One region of the Thalassobacillus sp. C254 genome, then DNA from elsewhere that is predicted to be linked to it. Evidence: riboswitches for the same ligand, from Rfam matches in the RefSeq annotation. Region 1 holds a riboswitch; the other holds the start of a gene.
What was found. Region 1 has a riboswitch for S-adenosylmethionine ahead of JCM19033_RS18410 (methionine biosynthesis PLP-dependent protein). Riboswitches for the same ligand answer to the same signal wherever they lie in the genome.

Region 1 (7,931 bases):
CTACTTGGCGAAGTTTCTTTATGATGCAGGGGCTCATATCGTAGGCATTTCTGATGCGTACGGAGCTCTTTATGACCCAGATGGATTAGATATTGATTACCTTCTTGACCGGAGAGATTCATTTGGAGCAGTGACCAACTTATTTAAAAACACATTGACCAATCAAGAGCTTCTTGAGGTGGAGTGTGATATCCTGGTGCCGGCAGCGATTGAAAACCAAATAACAAAAGAAAACGCCAATAATATAAAAGCAGACATAGTAGTAGAAGCAGCAAATGGGCCGACTACGATGGAAGCAACAAAAATATTATCTAATAGAGGTGTTCTTCTTGTACCGGATGTTCTGGCAAGTGCCGGCGGGGTAACGGTCTCTTATTTTGAATGGGTGCAGAATAATCAGGGATATTACTGGACAGAAGAAGAGGTGGAAGAAAAGCTCGAACAGGTAATGGTTCATGCATTTGAAAATATTTTTCGTCTTGCTCATGGACGGAAAGTAGACATGCGTCTTGCTGCCTATATGATTGGTGTGAGAAAAATGGCCGAGGCATCCAGATTCCGAGGCTGGATATAAAGAACATATGACATTCAGGACCCCCTGCTCCTAGAGGAAGGGGGTTCGCTAATGCAGAAAAATAAGGAGTGGCAAAGGTGAGCATCATAAAAGAGACAGTCATTATAATCGGAGCAGGGCCTTGTGGGCTGCAGCTGCCATCTCTTGTCAGGAGAAGGGGCTGGATCCCCTGATTATTGAAAAGGAAAACGTTGTTCACACGATTTTCCGTTATCCGACTCATCAAACATTCTTTAGTTCAAGTGATAAATTAGAGATTGGGGATCTGCCGTTTGTAACAGAAGAAAGAAAACCAAAGCGGAACCAGGCCCTTTCTTATTACAGGGAAGTTGTCAAGCGTAAAAAGTTACGTATTCATTCTTTTGAAGAAGTGAAGGAAGTCTGTAAACAAGCAGATGGTTCCTTTTTGCTCTTAACTGAAGATAAAAAAGGTGAAGCAAAGGAGTATAAAGCCCCTTTTGTGATCACAGCCACTGGCTACTATGACAATCCAAATTATATAGGGATAAAGGGAGAAGAAAGCGAGCATGTATTCCATTATTTTAAAGAAGCACATCCTTTCTTCAAAAAAAATGTGGTCGTTATCGGCGGGAAAAATTCAGCGGTAGATGCCACACTTGAATTAGAAAAAGCAGGGGCAAACGTTACAGTTTTATATCGGGGCGGGGAGATGCCAGAAGATGTAAAGCCTTGGATATTGCCTGAATTTCTTTCTTTGATCCGCCACAATAAAATAAAGATGTATTACCATGCTGTCCCTGAAGAAATTACTGAAAAGAGTGTCCATTTTATCGTTGATGGTGAACAACAAACTGTTGAGGCAGACTTTGTTTTGGCAATGACAGGGTATCATCCTGACCACGGATTTTTAACCAAGATGGGTGTGGAAATTGAAAAGGAAACAGGGCGCCCGGTATTTGACGAGGATACAATGGAAACGAATGTGGGAAATCTCTTTATAGCGGGTGTGATTGCAGCAGGAAACAATGCAAATGAGATTTTTATAGAAAACGGGCGTTTCATGGTGATGCTGTCTCCGAAACGATATACGAGCGGCTGAGAACCAGGGACTATAACATACAGTTGTAAAGTGACAGCCTTCATAAGGTTGTCATTTTTAGATCGTGGCTTTGTACATTGTTGTTGATTCCCCCTTAAAGGCCCTCGCTTGTGCCTAAAGGACCGCGTGCCAGATCCATTCTAGTGTCCCTTCATGCATCCACGGTGTCTTCTGTAGTACGTGAATTGCCGCGGCTCCCTGGAAAACCACCCTGGGGGAGCTGCGGCTCAAGGGACCGAAGGAGCTTCGCGTTATTACCTATTATCGAATAATTTTAAAAAATCAATGTCACCTTTTAAAGAGCCTGATTTAAAGAACTTCAGCGCAGAAATATTTCCTGGAGCTTTCCATGGTCCTGAGTCATCTCAAGAGCAGCCATCAGCTTAAGCCGTGCTTTTTGTCCATTTAATCCATTTGTAAATATGACTCCTTTTTCTTTCAGCTGCCTGCCCCCTCCTTCATAGCCGTATGTGTCCTGGACGATACCGCTGTAGCTTCTGGATACCAGTACGACTGGAATGTTCTTTTCAATGAGTGATTCCAAGGGAGGAACAATAGCTGGCGGCACATTCCCTTGCCCGAATGCTTCAAGCACCAGACCATCGAGTGGATGAGAGGCTATATGAGCCATCACACTTTCTTCCATGCCGGCGTATGCTTTTACAAGCAGCACCTTTTTAGAGAGCTTTGTAACTGGAAAGTGTTCCCGGTGCGCTGGAATGTGATGAAAAGAAACTTCACGTTTTGTTAAGATCCCTATGGCCCCGTATTGAGGACTTTGAAAGGTGGCGATGTTGCTTGAATGGGTTTTTGTTACGTTTTTAGCTGTATGAATTTCATCATTAAAGACGACGATGACCCCTTTTTTGGCTGCTTTGTCACTTGCTGCTGTTCTTACAGCTGAAATTAAGTTATGAGGGCCATCAGCGCCAAGCTCATTGCTTGAACGCATAGCTCCAGTGATAACAACTGGCTGGTCCAAATGTAAGAGCAAGTCTAATAAGTAGGCGGTTTCTTCCAGCGTATCTGTTCCATGAGTAATCACGACCCCGTCAAAATGAGAATTTTTCATCTTTTCATTAATCTTTTCAGCAAGACCCAGCATGTGCCTGGGAGTGATATGAGGAGAAGGAAGGTGAAGATAATCTTCCGTTTCTATCTTCACTGTCTCCTGTAACATTTCGTTTACAGAATGAAGAGGGTTCTTTTCTTCTGGCACGACCATGCCCGTTTCTTTATTTTCAGACATGGCAATCGTACCGCCAGTATGAATGATAAGTATTTTTTTCAAAGGATCACCTCACATAAGAATAATATATACCTGTGTTTCCGGTCTTTTTAACGATGCTGGTTTGCAAAAAAGGTAAACAATTTTCAACCTTAAAACTAACATGTTACCATGAAGATGAACAGAGGGGACGGTTATGACGGTGGTGACACTTTTTACAGCAGCACTTGCGCCTGCCATATCATTACTTGTATATTTTTATCTTCGCAATCAATACGGTTCAAACATGATAGGGCAGGTCATAAAAGCTTTTATTATAGGAGTGCTGCTAGTTTTCCCCGTGATGGTTATACAATATGCTTTAGAAGGGGAGGCTTTAATTACCGAACCTTGGTTCAAAGCATTCGTCAGTGCCGCTTTCCTTGAAGAGTTTTTTCAATGGTTTCTGCTGTATTTTATCGCTTACCGTTTTGGCACACTGAAAAACAGGTACGATGGAATTGTTTACGCTGTTTCTTTATCTTTAGGGTTTGCAGCAGCCGAGAATGTGTTATATCTAATGGCAACAGGTATTGACTTTGCTGTCGGACGAGCCTTTCTGCCTGTGAGCAGTCATGCATTGTTTGGAGTAGTCATGGGGTATTACCTGGGATCTGCTCGTTTTAAAGTGAATGACCATGTAAAAAAATGGCTTTTCCTGGCCCTGATCATTCCTGTTGTTTTACACGGTTTTTTTGATTTGATACTATTAACCATTAATCAATATCTTTTTACGAGCATCGCCCCTTTTATGATTTTTTTGTGGTGGTTTGCATTAACAAAAGTGAAAAAAGCGAATGAGAGAACGGAATAAGGAGTGATCGTATTGACTACTGAAACTCGATACAGAGTGGTGATTCGCTGTCCTAAATGCGGAGAAAAATATATTCTGCGAGGACGCCAGCGAGCTGATGGTGAATATGAAACAGGGTTTAAACGATGTGTATGCGGGAATGAAACGGAGCTTAATGTAGAGGCTACGCCGGAATAAAGGTTGCAATTTCATGTTTTTTCGTGTAGTGTAGCAATAACAACTTTATTATAGGAAGCTTTCTTATCTAGAGAGATGGAGGGAATGGCCCGAAGAAATCTCAGCAACCAGCCAGTTTTGGTCAGGTGCTAATTCCAGCAGGTGGTGATAAACCTGCAAGATGAGAAGAAGCTAGCATGTCTCGATACTGTCTTGCCTTCTTCTTAACCGAAGAAGGCTTTATTTTGTACATATGCATTTTTCCAACAAATGTAAAGAGGGTTAAAGGTCGCAAAAACCTTAGGCTGCCCTTTTTCTGAAAAAATTAGAAAATAAAGAAAAACAGATTACATCATAAGGAGTGGAGAGAATGTCTCGATACAACCTAGAAACAAAACTTGCACAAATAGGGAATAGAAGCGAGGAGGCTACAGGCACAGTAAGCGCACCTGTCTACTTCTCAACTGCATACAGGCACAGCGGTATAGGAGAATCAACCGGCTATGACTATTCAAGGACAGGAAATCCTACAAGAGAACTTCTTGAAAAGGCGATTGCAGATTTAGAGGGCGGAGACAAGGGGTTTGCGTTAAGCTCCGGAATGGCAGCTGTTCAAACAGTTCTAGCGCTATTTAAAAGCGGGGATGAGATCCTGGCATCCCAGGACTTGTACGGCGGCACCTATCGTTTATTTGAAGAAGGGTGGAAAAAGTGGGGGTTAACCTTTACATACGGAGATCCTCGAAACCTTGCATCTTTTTCAGAAAAAATAACAGAAAATACAAAAGCTTTATTTATCGAAACGCCGACAAATCCATTAATGCAGGAAGCTGATTTGGAAGGCTTGCTGCTGTTGCAAGAGAGAATAACCTGCTTTTAATTGTAGATAACACCTTTTATACTCCAGTGCTTCAAAGACCTATTGAAAAAGGAGCCGACATTGTCATTCACAGTGCATCCAAGTATTTAGGCGGCCATAATGATGTCATCGCAGGCTTAATTGTTGCAAAAGGAGAAAAGCTTTGTGAAGAAATTGCAGCTTTTCATAATGGCATGGGAACGATTCTTTCTCCTCTTGATGCCTGGCTGTTAATGAGAGGCATGAAGACACTGTCTCTGCGGATGGAAAAGCATACGGAAAATGCTCAAAAGGTAGCAGCTTTCCTGAAAGAACATCCATTGATTGATGAAGTCCTTTACCCAGGTAAAGGTGGCATGCTTTCCTTTCGTATCTGTGATGAACAGCATGTGAATCAGCTTTTAAAAGGGTTGAACCTCGTCACATTTGCAGAAAGCCTTGGCGGTGTAGAAAGCTTTATGACCTACCCGGCCACTCAAACCCATGCTGACGTTCCTGAAGAAGTACGACTGGCCAACGGTGTCTGTAACCGTCTCCTTCGTTTTTCAGTGGGAATTGAAAATGCTGAGGATTTAATAAGAGATTTACAGCAGGCATTAGAACAACTTTCACAGTAACAGAAGCGTATTGGAGAAAGGATGAATGAAGTGGAATTCTTAAAAGCTCTGGAAAATGGAATGCTTGTCGGAGACGGAGCGATAGGCACTTATTTATATGACAAAGGGTTTACAGGCTCTTTTGAAGCCTTAAATATAGAAGATCCTTCTGCTGTGACAAGTGTACACAGGGAATATATCAAGGCAGGGGCAAACGTGATTCAAACAAACACCTATGCTGCAAATCGTCTTAAATTAGAGCGGTATGGCCTTGAGAATGAAACGGTAGAGATAAATAAACAAGGCGTTCGTCTGGCAAGGAAAGCAGCCGGGGGAGATGCTTTTGTCCTCGCTACAATCGGAGGAATCCGTGGAGTCCAAAAGACAGATTATGACAATGACGATATTCTTTCAGCACTGAAAGAACAGGCAAAAGCTCTTCTTTCAGAAAAGCCTGATGGTTTAATTCTGGAAACATTTTATAATTATGAAGAGGTTCAGTCGGCGGTTCAGATGCTCCGTAAGATGACTGACCTTCCTATTGTAGCCCAGGTCTCTCTAGGAGAGGTTGGAGTTCTCCATGGAGGAATCAGCGTCACAGAAGCTTTTCAGACTCTCGCAGCCCAGGGAGCTGATGTTGTCGGTTTAAACTGTCGCATGGGCCCGTATCATATCCTGCGTTCCCTGGAAAATGTCCCCTTAATAGAAGGAGCGTATATTTCGGCTTATCCGAATGCCAGTCTGCCAGATTTAGATGACGGGAGGTTTGTATACCAATCGAACCCAAGTTATTTTTATGAGAGGGGCCAGGATCTGCGAAGCCAGGGCGTCCGTCTCATAGGCGGATGCTGTGGGACAACGCCGGAACATATTGCTGAGCTAGCGAAGGCGGTAAAAGGTGAAAAACCCGTCGATACAAAGGAAACAGTCCCGGTTGAAAAGGAAGTTATTCAGGCTTCAAAGAGGACGGAAACGCCTTCTCTCTCTGAAAAGGCAAAAAATGAAGTTGCCATTGTTGTTGAGTTAGACCCTCCAAAAAAGCTGGCGACAGACAAGTTTTTAGAAGGTGCGAAACAGCTTCATGAAGCTGGAGCTGATGCAGTCACTATGGCTGACAATTCACTCGCTTCACCACGCATTGATAACATGGCTATGGGAACGATGGTGAAGGAAAAGATAGGAGCACGTCCTCTTATTCATATCGCATGTCGAGACAGAAATTTAATTGGACTCCAGTCTCATTTATTGGGAATGCATGCTCTAGGCATACATGATCTTCTGGCTGTAACAGGAGACCCAACGAAGGTTGGGGACTTCCCAGGCGCCACCTCTGTATACGACCTGACTTCCTTTGATCTTATTTCCTTGATTAAAGAAATGAACGAAGGAAGATCTTTTTCAGGAAAATCTCTAGGGGAAAAAACATCTTTTTCAGTGGCAGGTGCTTTTAACCCGAATGTAAGATCGTTAGAAAGAGCAGTTAAAAGGCTTGAAAAAAAGATTGAGGCTGGGGTAGATTACTTTATGAGCCAGCCCGTGTATGGAAAAGAACAATTTCATGAAATCCATGAAGCCACCAAACATTTGCCGGTGCCTGTGTATATTGGCATTATGCTTTAGTGAGTGCCAGAAATGCAGAGTTTCTTCATAACGAAGTGCCAGGCATTAAGCTGACGGATGAAATCAGGGAAAGAATGGCTGCTTGCGGGGAAGATCGGGCGAAAGCAGAAAAAGAAGGCCTTGATATTGCAAAAGAGTTAATAGATGAAGCAATGAAATATTTTAATGGAATTTATTTAATTACACCATTTTTGCGTTATGAAATGACAGTAGAGCTGACCCGCTATATAAAGGAAAAAGCGAGCTTACAGAAAGAAACTGTAAAAAGCAGGTAAGCATAGGGGTACCGGGTGGTAAAAGGAGTGGACACACCAATGACCGAGAAAAAAATATCATTTGAAGAACGATTACAAAAAGAGATATTGGTATTAGACGGAGCAATGGGAACGATGCTTCAGAATGCAGACCTCTCGCCTGAGGACTTTGGCGGGGAAGAGTATGACGGCTGTAATGAATTTTTGAACCTTACAGCTCCTGAAGTCGTTGAGCGAATTCATCGGGAATACCTTGAAGCGGGTGCTGACATTATAGAAACCAATACATTTGGGGCCACGGATATTGTCCTTGCAGATTATGATCTTGAGGATCGGGCGGAAGAAATTAACATTGCTTCCGCACAAATTGCCAGGAAAGTGGCAGATGAATTTTCAACAGAAAATGCTCCCCGCTATGTGGCAGGCGCGATGGGACCGACAACAAAATCATTGTCGGTGACTGGAGGAACTACTTTTGAGGAGCTTATCGCCTCCTATGAAGAGCAGGCTAGGGGCCTTATTAAAGGCGGGGTCGATATCCTGCTTCTTGAAACAAGCCAGGACATGAGAAACGTGAAGGCTGCCTATCTAGGAATTGACCAGGCTTTTTCAGCTTTAGGAACAAGGCTTCCTTTAATGATTTCAGGCACGATAGAACCAATGGGGACAACTCTTGCCGGTCAGACCATTGAGTCTTTCTATATATCCTTAGAGCATATGAAACCTGCAGT
Region 2 (7,931 bases), on a different contig from region 1:
AATGACACGTTTGAAAAAATTGCCATGGCGAAGGTTTCCACTTCAGCTGATGAAGCCAGAAAAAATGGATTTTTAAGCTCCCGAGATGGTGTAACTTTTAATGGAGATCATACGATCCACAATGCAAAACAGCATGCCATCTTTTTACATGACACGGGCTACCGTCCGCCGCAGCGTAAAAAGATTCCGGTAGTTGGGGAATCTGGGTATGCTGCAATGCTGCTCGGAGCAAAAACCATGCAGTATGGAGGAATGGTTTCTGACCACGACGTGAAAATAGCCCAAAAGCTGGCATTCGTGTTAGCTGGAGGCCGTATAGCCAAAGGAACTGAAGTAGATGAACAGTACCTGCTTGACCTTGAACGTGAAGCTTTCTTAAGCCTGGTGGGAGAGCCAAAAACCCAGCAAAGAATGCAGCACATGCTGACAAAAGGGAAGCCGTTACGTAACTAGACTATAGATGAAGAATGGAGGGAAGGGTCTTGAAGGAAGCGGTGATTGTGGCTGGGGCACGTACCCCGGTCGGAAAAGCAAAAAAAGGAACACTTGCTACCATGCGCCCTGATGATTTTGGCGCTTTAACCATAAAGGAAACCTTAAAAAGAGCAAATAATTTCGATGCATCGCAAGTAGAAGATGTAATTATTGGCTGTGCCATGCCTGAGGCAGAACAAGGTATGAACCTTGCACGTAACATTTCTGCGCTGGCCGGCCTTCCTGTTAACGTACCTGCGATAACTATAAATAGGTATTGTTCGTCTGGTCTGCAAAGCATCGCTTATGCCGCCGAGCGAATTATGCTAGGAAACTCTGAAACTATTATTGCTGGCGGTGCTGAGTCTATGAGTCTAATCCCGATGGGGGGCACGTGATTTCTCCTAACCCTACCATCGTAGAGGAAATGCCTGAATATTACATGGGGATGGGTTACACGGCAGAACAAGTAGCCAAGGAATTTGATGTCAGCCGTGAAGACCAGGATGAGTTTGCAGCTGAAAGTCATAATCGAGCAGCTCGTGCAATAAAAGAAGGGAAATTTGACGAAGAAATTGTTCCTGTGGAAGTCACCATGCGTTCAGTAGGGGCAGACCATAAGCTGCAGGAAAAAGCAGTGACTTTTTCCAGAGATGAAGGTGTAAGGGAAGGCACGACAAAAGAAACGCTTGCGAAACTGCGCCCGGCTTTTCACCCAAAAGGCTCAGTTACAGCGGGGAACGCTTCACAAATGAGTGATGGAGCAGCTTCTGTCCTTGTTATGAATCGTGAAAAAGCAGAAGCGGACGGATTAACTCCGTTAGTCAAATTCAAATCTTTTGCAGTGGCCGGTGTTCGCCCGGAAATCATGGGAGTGGGGCCTGTGGAAGCCATTCCAAAGGCTGTAAAGCAAGCGGGACTTGACCTTTCCGATATTGGGCTGTTTGAGTTGAATGAAGCCTTTGCATCTCAGTCTCTCCATGTTATTCGCAAGCTTGGTTTAGACTACGATAAAGTCAACGTAAACGGCGGGGCAATTGCACTTGGGCATCCTCTTGGCTGTTCCGGTACAAAGTTAACATTAAGCCTTATTCATGAAATGAAACGCCGTGGTGAACAGTTTGGCGTTGTTACTATGTGCATTGGCGGAGGAATGGGTGCAGCTGGAGTCTTTGAGCTTATTTAATATATAGATGGGGGTATGAAAATGAGCAGCACTACAGAGTTAGGGGTTAAAGGCGGAGGATTTTTAATTGAAGAAGTAAGAGCTGACCAGGTATTCACACCAGAGGATTTTAGTGAAGAGCATAAAATGATAGCAAAAACGACAGAAGAGTTTGTTGTGGGGGAGGTTGTCCCTCACATCGATGAAATAGAGAATCACCAGTTCGACATTTCGCGCAACCTGCTGACTAAAGCGGGAGAGCTTGGACTGTTGGGAGCAGATGTACCCGAGAAGTATGAAGGGCTTGGGCTGGACAAAATCAGTTCCTCTCTTATCACAGAAAAATTCTCCCGTGCTGGAGCCTTTTCTTTAAGCCACGGGGCACATGTTGGAATTGGTTCTCTGCCTATCGTGTTTTTTGGAAATGAAGAGCAAAAGAAAAAATATTTACCTCCGCTCTCGTCTGGAGAAAAAATTGCAGCCTACGCTCTGACAGAGCCAAGTTCAGGTTCAGATGCTCTTGGAGCGAAGACCACTGCAGTATTAAATGAAGAAGGTACTCATTACATTCTAAACGGGGAAAAGCAATGGATCACAAACTCCGCTTTTGCTGACATCTTTGTGGTATACGCAAAAATTGATGGAGAAAAATTCACTGCGTTTATTGTAGAAAAAGAGTATGACGGGGTAAGCACCGGACCAGAGGAAAAGAAAATGGGGATTAAAGGTTCTTCTACGCGTACCTTAATTTTGGAAGATGCAAGTGTTCCTGCCGAGAATGTGCTTGGAGAAATCGGCCGTGGACACGTGATTGCATTTAATATCTTAAATGTAGGGCGTTATAAGCTCGGGGTAGGATGTGTAGGAGGTTCAAAACGCGGGATTGAGCTTGCGGCTGCCTATGCGAATGAGCGCAAGCAGTTTAAAACTCCGATCGGAAAATTTACTGCCATTCAGGAAAAGCTTGGAACGATGGCTGTACAGACTTACGCGGCTGAAAGTTCCATTTACCGCACAGGCGGGCTTTTTGAAGAGCAGCTTGGCAAACTCACAGATGAAGAACAGGAAGACGGAGGAAAGGTTGCTACATCAATTGCAGAATACGCCATTGAATGCTCCTTGAATAAATTCTTCGGATCCGAGGTTTTGGATTATGTGGTTGATGAAGCTGTTCAAATTCACGGGGGCTATGGCTTTATGGCCGAATATGAAGTAGAACGTGCCTACCGTGATTCCCGCATCAACCGCATATTTGAAGGCACAAATGAAATAAACCGTATGCTGGTGCCTGGCACCATTATGAGAAAAGCAATGAAAGGAGAGCTTCCTCTCCTTGAGAAAGCCCAGGGGCTTCAGGAAGAGCTTATGATGATGATGCCGGAAGAGCCTGGTGATGCTGCTTTGGAACAAGAGAAATATCTCCTTGGCAATGCGAAAAAGATCTTCCTCATGGTGGCAGGAAACGGAGCTCAAAAGTATGCTCATGACTTGGAAAAAGAACAAGAGCTTCTGATAAATGTTGCTGACATTGTAAGTGATATCTATGCCATGGAGTCTGTCATCCTCAGAACAGAAAAAGCAATCAATAAAAATGGCGAAAGCAAAGAGGGCAACAAGCTTTTGCTAACCAAGTGTTCTGTCAGGAAGCGATGAACCGGATTGAAGCCAATGCAAAAGAATCTCTGGTTCACATGGAAGAAGGCGATACGCTTCGGTCCATGCTGGGTATTTTACGGAAGCTGGTTCGTCATACTCCAATCAATGTGGTAACGAAAAAGCGTGAAATTGCTGAGCGTGTACTCAAAGAAGAAAAATACGTTGTGTAACTTTGTTATTCAATTTGGGGTTTTATAACCTCAATATAATATATCTCCTTTCTTTGAAAGGTAATCTCCTCTCTGCTAAGTGAGGCAAAGAAGTCCCTATGGGGCTTCTTTGTCCATTTAACAAGCTTTTTACTAATTCTTTTCCAGGTTCCTACATACAAACTTACTTATTTCTCTTTCTTTCAAAAGATAGGATATAATAAAGAAGGATTTTATCAAAAAGGGGAGAAAGTAAAAATGAGCCTGACGTATTATGGGTATCCTTCATGCGGCACATGCCGAAAAGCAAAACGTTGGATAGAAGAGCATGGTATCGATTATAATGAGTACCATATCGTCGAAGATCCTCCCAGCCGTGACCGGATCAAGGAGCTCTATGAAAAGAGCGGACTTGAGCTTCGGAAGTTTTTTAATACGAGCGGCAAGAAATACCGTGAACTTGGCCTAAAGGATAAGGTGAAGACAGCGGGTGAGGACGAGCTTCTGGATATTCTGGCTTCAGACGGTATGCTCCTCAAACGCCCAATTGTAACCGATGGAACAAAGGTGTCAGTAGGGTTTAAAGAAGAGCAATTTGAGGAATTATGGAAGAGGTAATGCCTGTCAGGGCAGCCTGCTTTCAAAAAAGAAGTTGAAATGGAGGGATAATTATGAATCTGCCAAAAGAATTAAAGTATTCAGAGGAACATGAGTGGGTAAAAGAGGAAGACGGCAAAGTCCGCATTGGAATTACTGACTTCGCACAATCAGAGCTGGGAGACATCGTTTTTGTAGAGCTTCCGGAAGAGGGAGACGAAGTAGAAGCAGACGAGCCTTTTGGAAGCGTTGAATCTGTAAAAACCGTATCTGAATTGTATGCGCCAGTAAGCGGAAAAGTAGTAGAGGTGAACGAAGACCTTGACGATTCTCCTGAATTTGTTAATGACTCACCTTATGAAAAAGCATGGATGATTGTTGTTGAGCCATCCGACAAAAGTGAGCTTGACCAACTTATGTCAGCTGAAGAGTATGAGGAAATGGTTAGCGAAGACTAATCAACGGTACATAAGCACCCTGTAAAAGGGTGCTTTTTTAATTGGTGTCAGGCACCAAGACCTTGAAGTAACATAAATCAGGCCTAACCCCTTAGATAAAGGGGAAAATATATTACAATATGCTGTGGTGCCAGGCACCTGACCCGGTAAAATAACCCACCTTGTCATTGTATTGACACTCTCTATTTCCCGTGCTAATATTCAATTTAGTGTTGAATATTGTAGAAAATAATTTAATGCTCTTATCAAGAGTGGTGGAGGGAAAGGCCCGTTGAAGCCCGGCAACCGTCAATGTGAGTTGATAAGGTGCCAATTCCTGCAATGCCCGCTGAGCGTTGCAAGATGAGAGAAAGGCGCATATACAGGACCTTTCTGCTCACTGATAAGCAGAAGGTTTTTTTCGTTTCTGCGGTGTTTGTCACTTAAAAGAAAATTAATAAAGAAGCTGCAGAAAGCTTCTTCATAAGGTGCACTTGGTTCCTGGAAATCAAGTGCTTATAACGGAAAGGGAACTAAGTTTCCAGATAAGTGAAATAGGATTTAAAATACCCAAGGGTGGTCTATATGATTACGTTAAAAAACTTAAAAAAGATTTTTAGTACAAAAAGTGGAACGGTCACTGCGGTTGACGGGGTCAACCTTACAATAGAAGAAGGCGAAATTTATGGTGTCATCGGGTACAGTGGAGCCGGCAAAAGTACATTGATTCGGATGCTTAATATGCTTGAGCGACCAAGTGAAGGCGAGGTTACTGTGGCCGGCAATAATATGTCCAACTTAAAAGGAAGGTCATTAAGAAAAGCCAGGCAGGAGATCAGCATGATATTCCAGCATTTCAATCTGCTTTGGTCCAGAACGGTTGCCGAAAATATTGCTTTTCCTTTAGAGATTGCCGGAACACCAAAAGAAGAAAGGCGGTCAAGAGTTAACGAACTTATTAAGCTAGTCGGCCTGGAGGGAAGAGGGGATGCCTATCCTTCTCAGCTTAGCGGGGGGCAAAAGCAAAGAGTAGGCATTGCCCGCGCTCTTGCGAACAACCCTAAAGTGCTATTGTGCGATGAGGCGACGTCCGCTCTTGATCCAAAGACAACAGATTCTATACTGGACTTACTAGTGGATATTAATCAAAAGCTTGGCCTGACCATTGTCCTGATTACCCATGAGATGCATGTCATTCGAAAAATCTGCCACCATGTAGCGGTTATGGAAGGTGGAAAAGTGGTAGAAGAGGGCCCTGTTCTTGATGTATTCCGCAATCCTAAGCAAGAGATGACCAAAGAATTTGTAAAACAAATTACTGAACCTGAAGAAACAATGGAAGCAATTTCTGAACTGTTAAAGGGAACAGAAGGCGGCCCCATCCTAAAGCTTACCTTTGTGGGTGATGATGCCGAACAGCCTTTGATGACTGAAATCATCCAGAAGTTCCAGGTGAGTGTCAATATTCTTCAAGGAAAGATTTCACAGACAAGGGAAGGGAGCTATGGCACATTGTTTGTCCGTCTGGATGGAACGGAAAGCAATTTGCAGAGTGCTCTTCAGTTTATTAAAGAGCAGCAAGTGGAGGCGGAGGTGTTAACTAATGATTGAGACTCTGTTTCCAAATGTACACTGGGAGCGGATGTGGGATGCTACCGTAGAGACGATTTATATGAGTCTTGTATCGGTAGCAGCTACGTTTGTTCTTGGTATTTTACTAGGACTTCTCCTTTACCTTACGGGCAAGGGGAACTTGTGGGAAAACAGGTTTGTAAACAGCATTATTGCGGGTTTTGTAAATTTATTCAGGTCTATTCCTTTCATTATATTAATTATCCTGCTGATCCCCCTGACAACCATTATAGTAGGGACAATGCTTGGGCCAAGCGCGGCCTTGCCGGCACTTATTATCGGGGCGGCACCATTTTACGCCCGTATGGTTGAAATTGGACTCCGTGAAGTGGACAAAGGTGTCATTGAAGCGGCTCAGTCTATGGGAGCAAATCAGCAGCAGATTATTTTCAAAGTTTTATTGCCTGAGTCCATGCCAGCATTGATTTCCGGTATTACAGTAACAGCTATAGCTTTAGTAAGCTATACCGCAATGGCTGGAGTAATTGGTGCAGGAGGACTGGGAGATTTAGCTTTCCGGGAGGGTTTCCAGCGGAATAATCCCGATGTTACCTTAGTGGCTACCATTGCCATCCTGATTATTGTATTTGTTCTACAATGGATTGGCGATCGGCTTACACATACAATTGATAAAAGATAAAGGAGGAGAAACGTACATGAAGTATTTATTGCATGTTTTATCTGTGTTTGCATTAGTACTTGTTCTGGCAGCCTGCGGCACAGCGAGGAGGACGATACTGCAGGAGATGGTGAAGGAGACGGCACAGAGGTTGACGTAGAAGAAGCAGAAGAGGGCGTTGAAGAAGATGATACTGATGCTACAGAGGAAGAGGAGCAGGAGCTCACAATTGGAGCTTCGAATGTCCCTCATGCTGAAATCTTAGAATTTGCATCTGATCAACTTGAAGAAGAAGGTATTACTCTTGATATTAGAACGTTTAATGATTATATCGTTCCTAACCAGGCGCTTGATCAAGAAGAATTGGACGCAAATTATTTCCAGCACATCCCGTACCTTGAGTCTCAAATTGAGGAGCATGGCTATGATTTTGAAAATGCCGGCGGAATCCATATTGAGCCGATTGGTGTTTACTCTCAGGAGTATGACAGCTTAGATGACCTGCCTGAAGGTGCTGAAATTATCATGAGCAGCTCAGTGGCTGACCATGGAAGAATCTTATCAATGCTTGAAGATGAAGGGCTTATCACCTTAACTGAAGGGGCAGGTGTGGAAGCTACCATTGATGATATTGAAGAAAACCCTAGAGACCTCAATTTTCGTGATAACGTAGAAGCAGCTATGCTTCCACAGGCTTTTGATAATAACGAAGGCGATGCTGTTCTTATTAACTCCAATTATGCGATTGACCACGGCTTATCACCAGCTGAAGATGCTATTGCTATTGAATCTCCAGATGATAACCCCTATGTGAATGTGATTGCTGTGCGCAGCGGCGATGAAGATAATGAAGCAATTCAAACGTTAGTCGAAGTGCTTCGTTCTGAAGAAGTTCAAGATTTTATTCTTGAAGAATACGATGGGTCTGTTATCCCAGTTAACGAGTAATAATAAGAGTGAAATGCCGGTTCCTTGAAGGAGCCGGCATTTTTTATTAATTAAACGTGTTCTCTTATTTTATATGTATGGTAAAGAAACGGTAAGGTCTTTCCTTACTCAAAAGAGCAGGGGCTGTATGTGCCTGAGAGTGAAGAATAAAGGGAAGGCACAGGCTTACAGAAAAAGAGCTCTTTGTGTATGAACATGGAATTTTTGTAAACCCTAAAGTTTGATATGGAGATTAAGGAGGAGAACGAAAATGA

Region 2: another riboswitch for S-adenosylmethionine. It lies ahead of JCM19033_RS09605 (methionine ABC transporter ATP-binding protein); the one in region 1 lies ahead of JCM19033_RS18410 (methionine biosynthesis PLP-dependent protein).

What each region holds. Positions count from the first base shown of each region.
Region 1 is NZ_BAXQ01000026.1:38,729-46,659, forward strand. Features, by position in the region: gene JCM19033_RS18390 (Glu/Leu/Phe/Val dehydrogenase) at 1-574, shown strand, start outside; partial or broken gene JCM19033_RS18395 (YpdA family putative bacillithiol disulfide reductase) at 658-1,663, shown strand; gene JCM19033_RS18400 (asparaginase) at 1,954-2,925, opposite strand; gene prsW (glutamic-type intramembrane protease PrsW) at 3,059-3,715, shown strand; gene JCM19033_RS24475 (hypothetical protein) at 3,728-3,892, shown strand; SAM riboswitch class I at 3,953-4,059, shown strand; partial or broken gene JCM19033_RS18410 (methionine biosynthesis PLP-dependent protein) at 4,242-5,347, shown strand; partial or broken gene JCM19033_RS18415 (bifunctional homocysteine S-methyltransferase/methylenetetrahydrofolate reductase) at 5,378-7,221, shown strand; partial or broken gene metH (methionine synthase) at 7,261-7,931, shown strand, end outside.
Region 2 is NZ_BAXQ01000008.1:35,899-43,829, forward strand. Features, by position in the region: partial or broken gene JCM19033_RS09580 (3-hydroxyacyl-CoA dehydrogenase NAD-binding domain-containing protein) at 1-453, shown strand, start outside; partial or broken gene JCM19033_RS09585 (acetyl-CoA C-acetyltransferase) at 483-1,660, shown strand; partial or broken gene JCM19033_RS09590 (acyl-CoA dehydrogenase family protein) at 1,682-3,465, shown strand; gene JCM19033_RS09595 (arsenate reductase family protein) at 3,703-4,062, shown strand; gene gcvH (glycine cleavage system protein GcvH) at 4,116-4,499, shown strand; SAM riboswitch class I at 4,739-4,848, shown strand; gene JCM19033_RS09605 (methionine ABC transporter ATP-binding protein) at 5,064-6,089, shown strand; gene JCM19033_RS09610 (methionine ABC transporter permease) at 6,082-6,750, shown strand; gene JCM19033_RS25540 (hypothetical protein) at 6,767-6,889, shown strand; partial or broken gene JCM19033_RS09615 (MetQ/NlpA family ABC transporter substrate-binding protein) at 6,952-7,677, shown strand; gene JCM19033_RS09620 (carboxymuconolactone decarboxylase family protein) at 7,928-7,931, shown strand, end outside.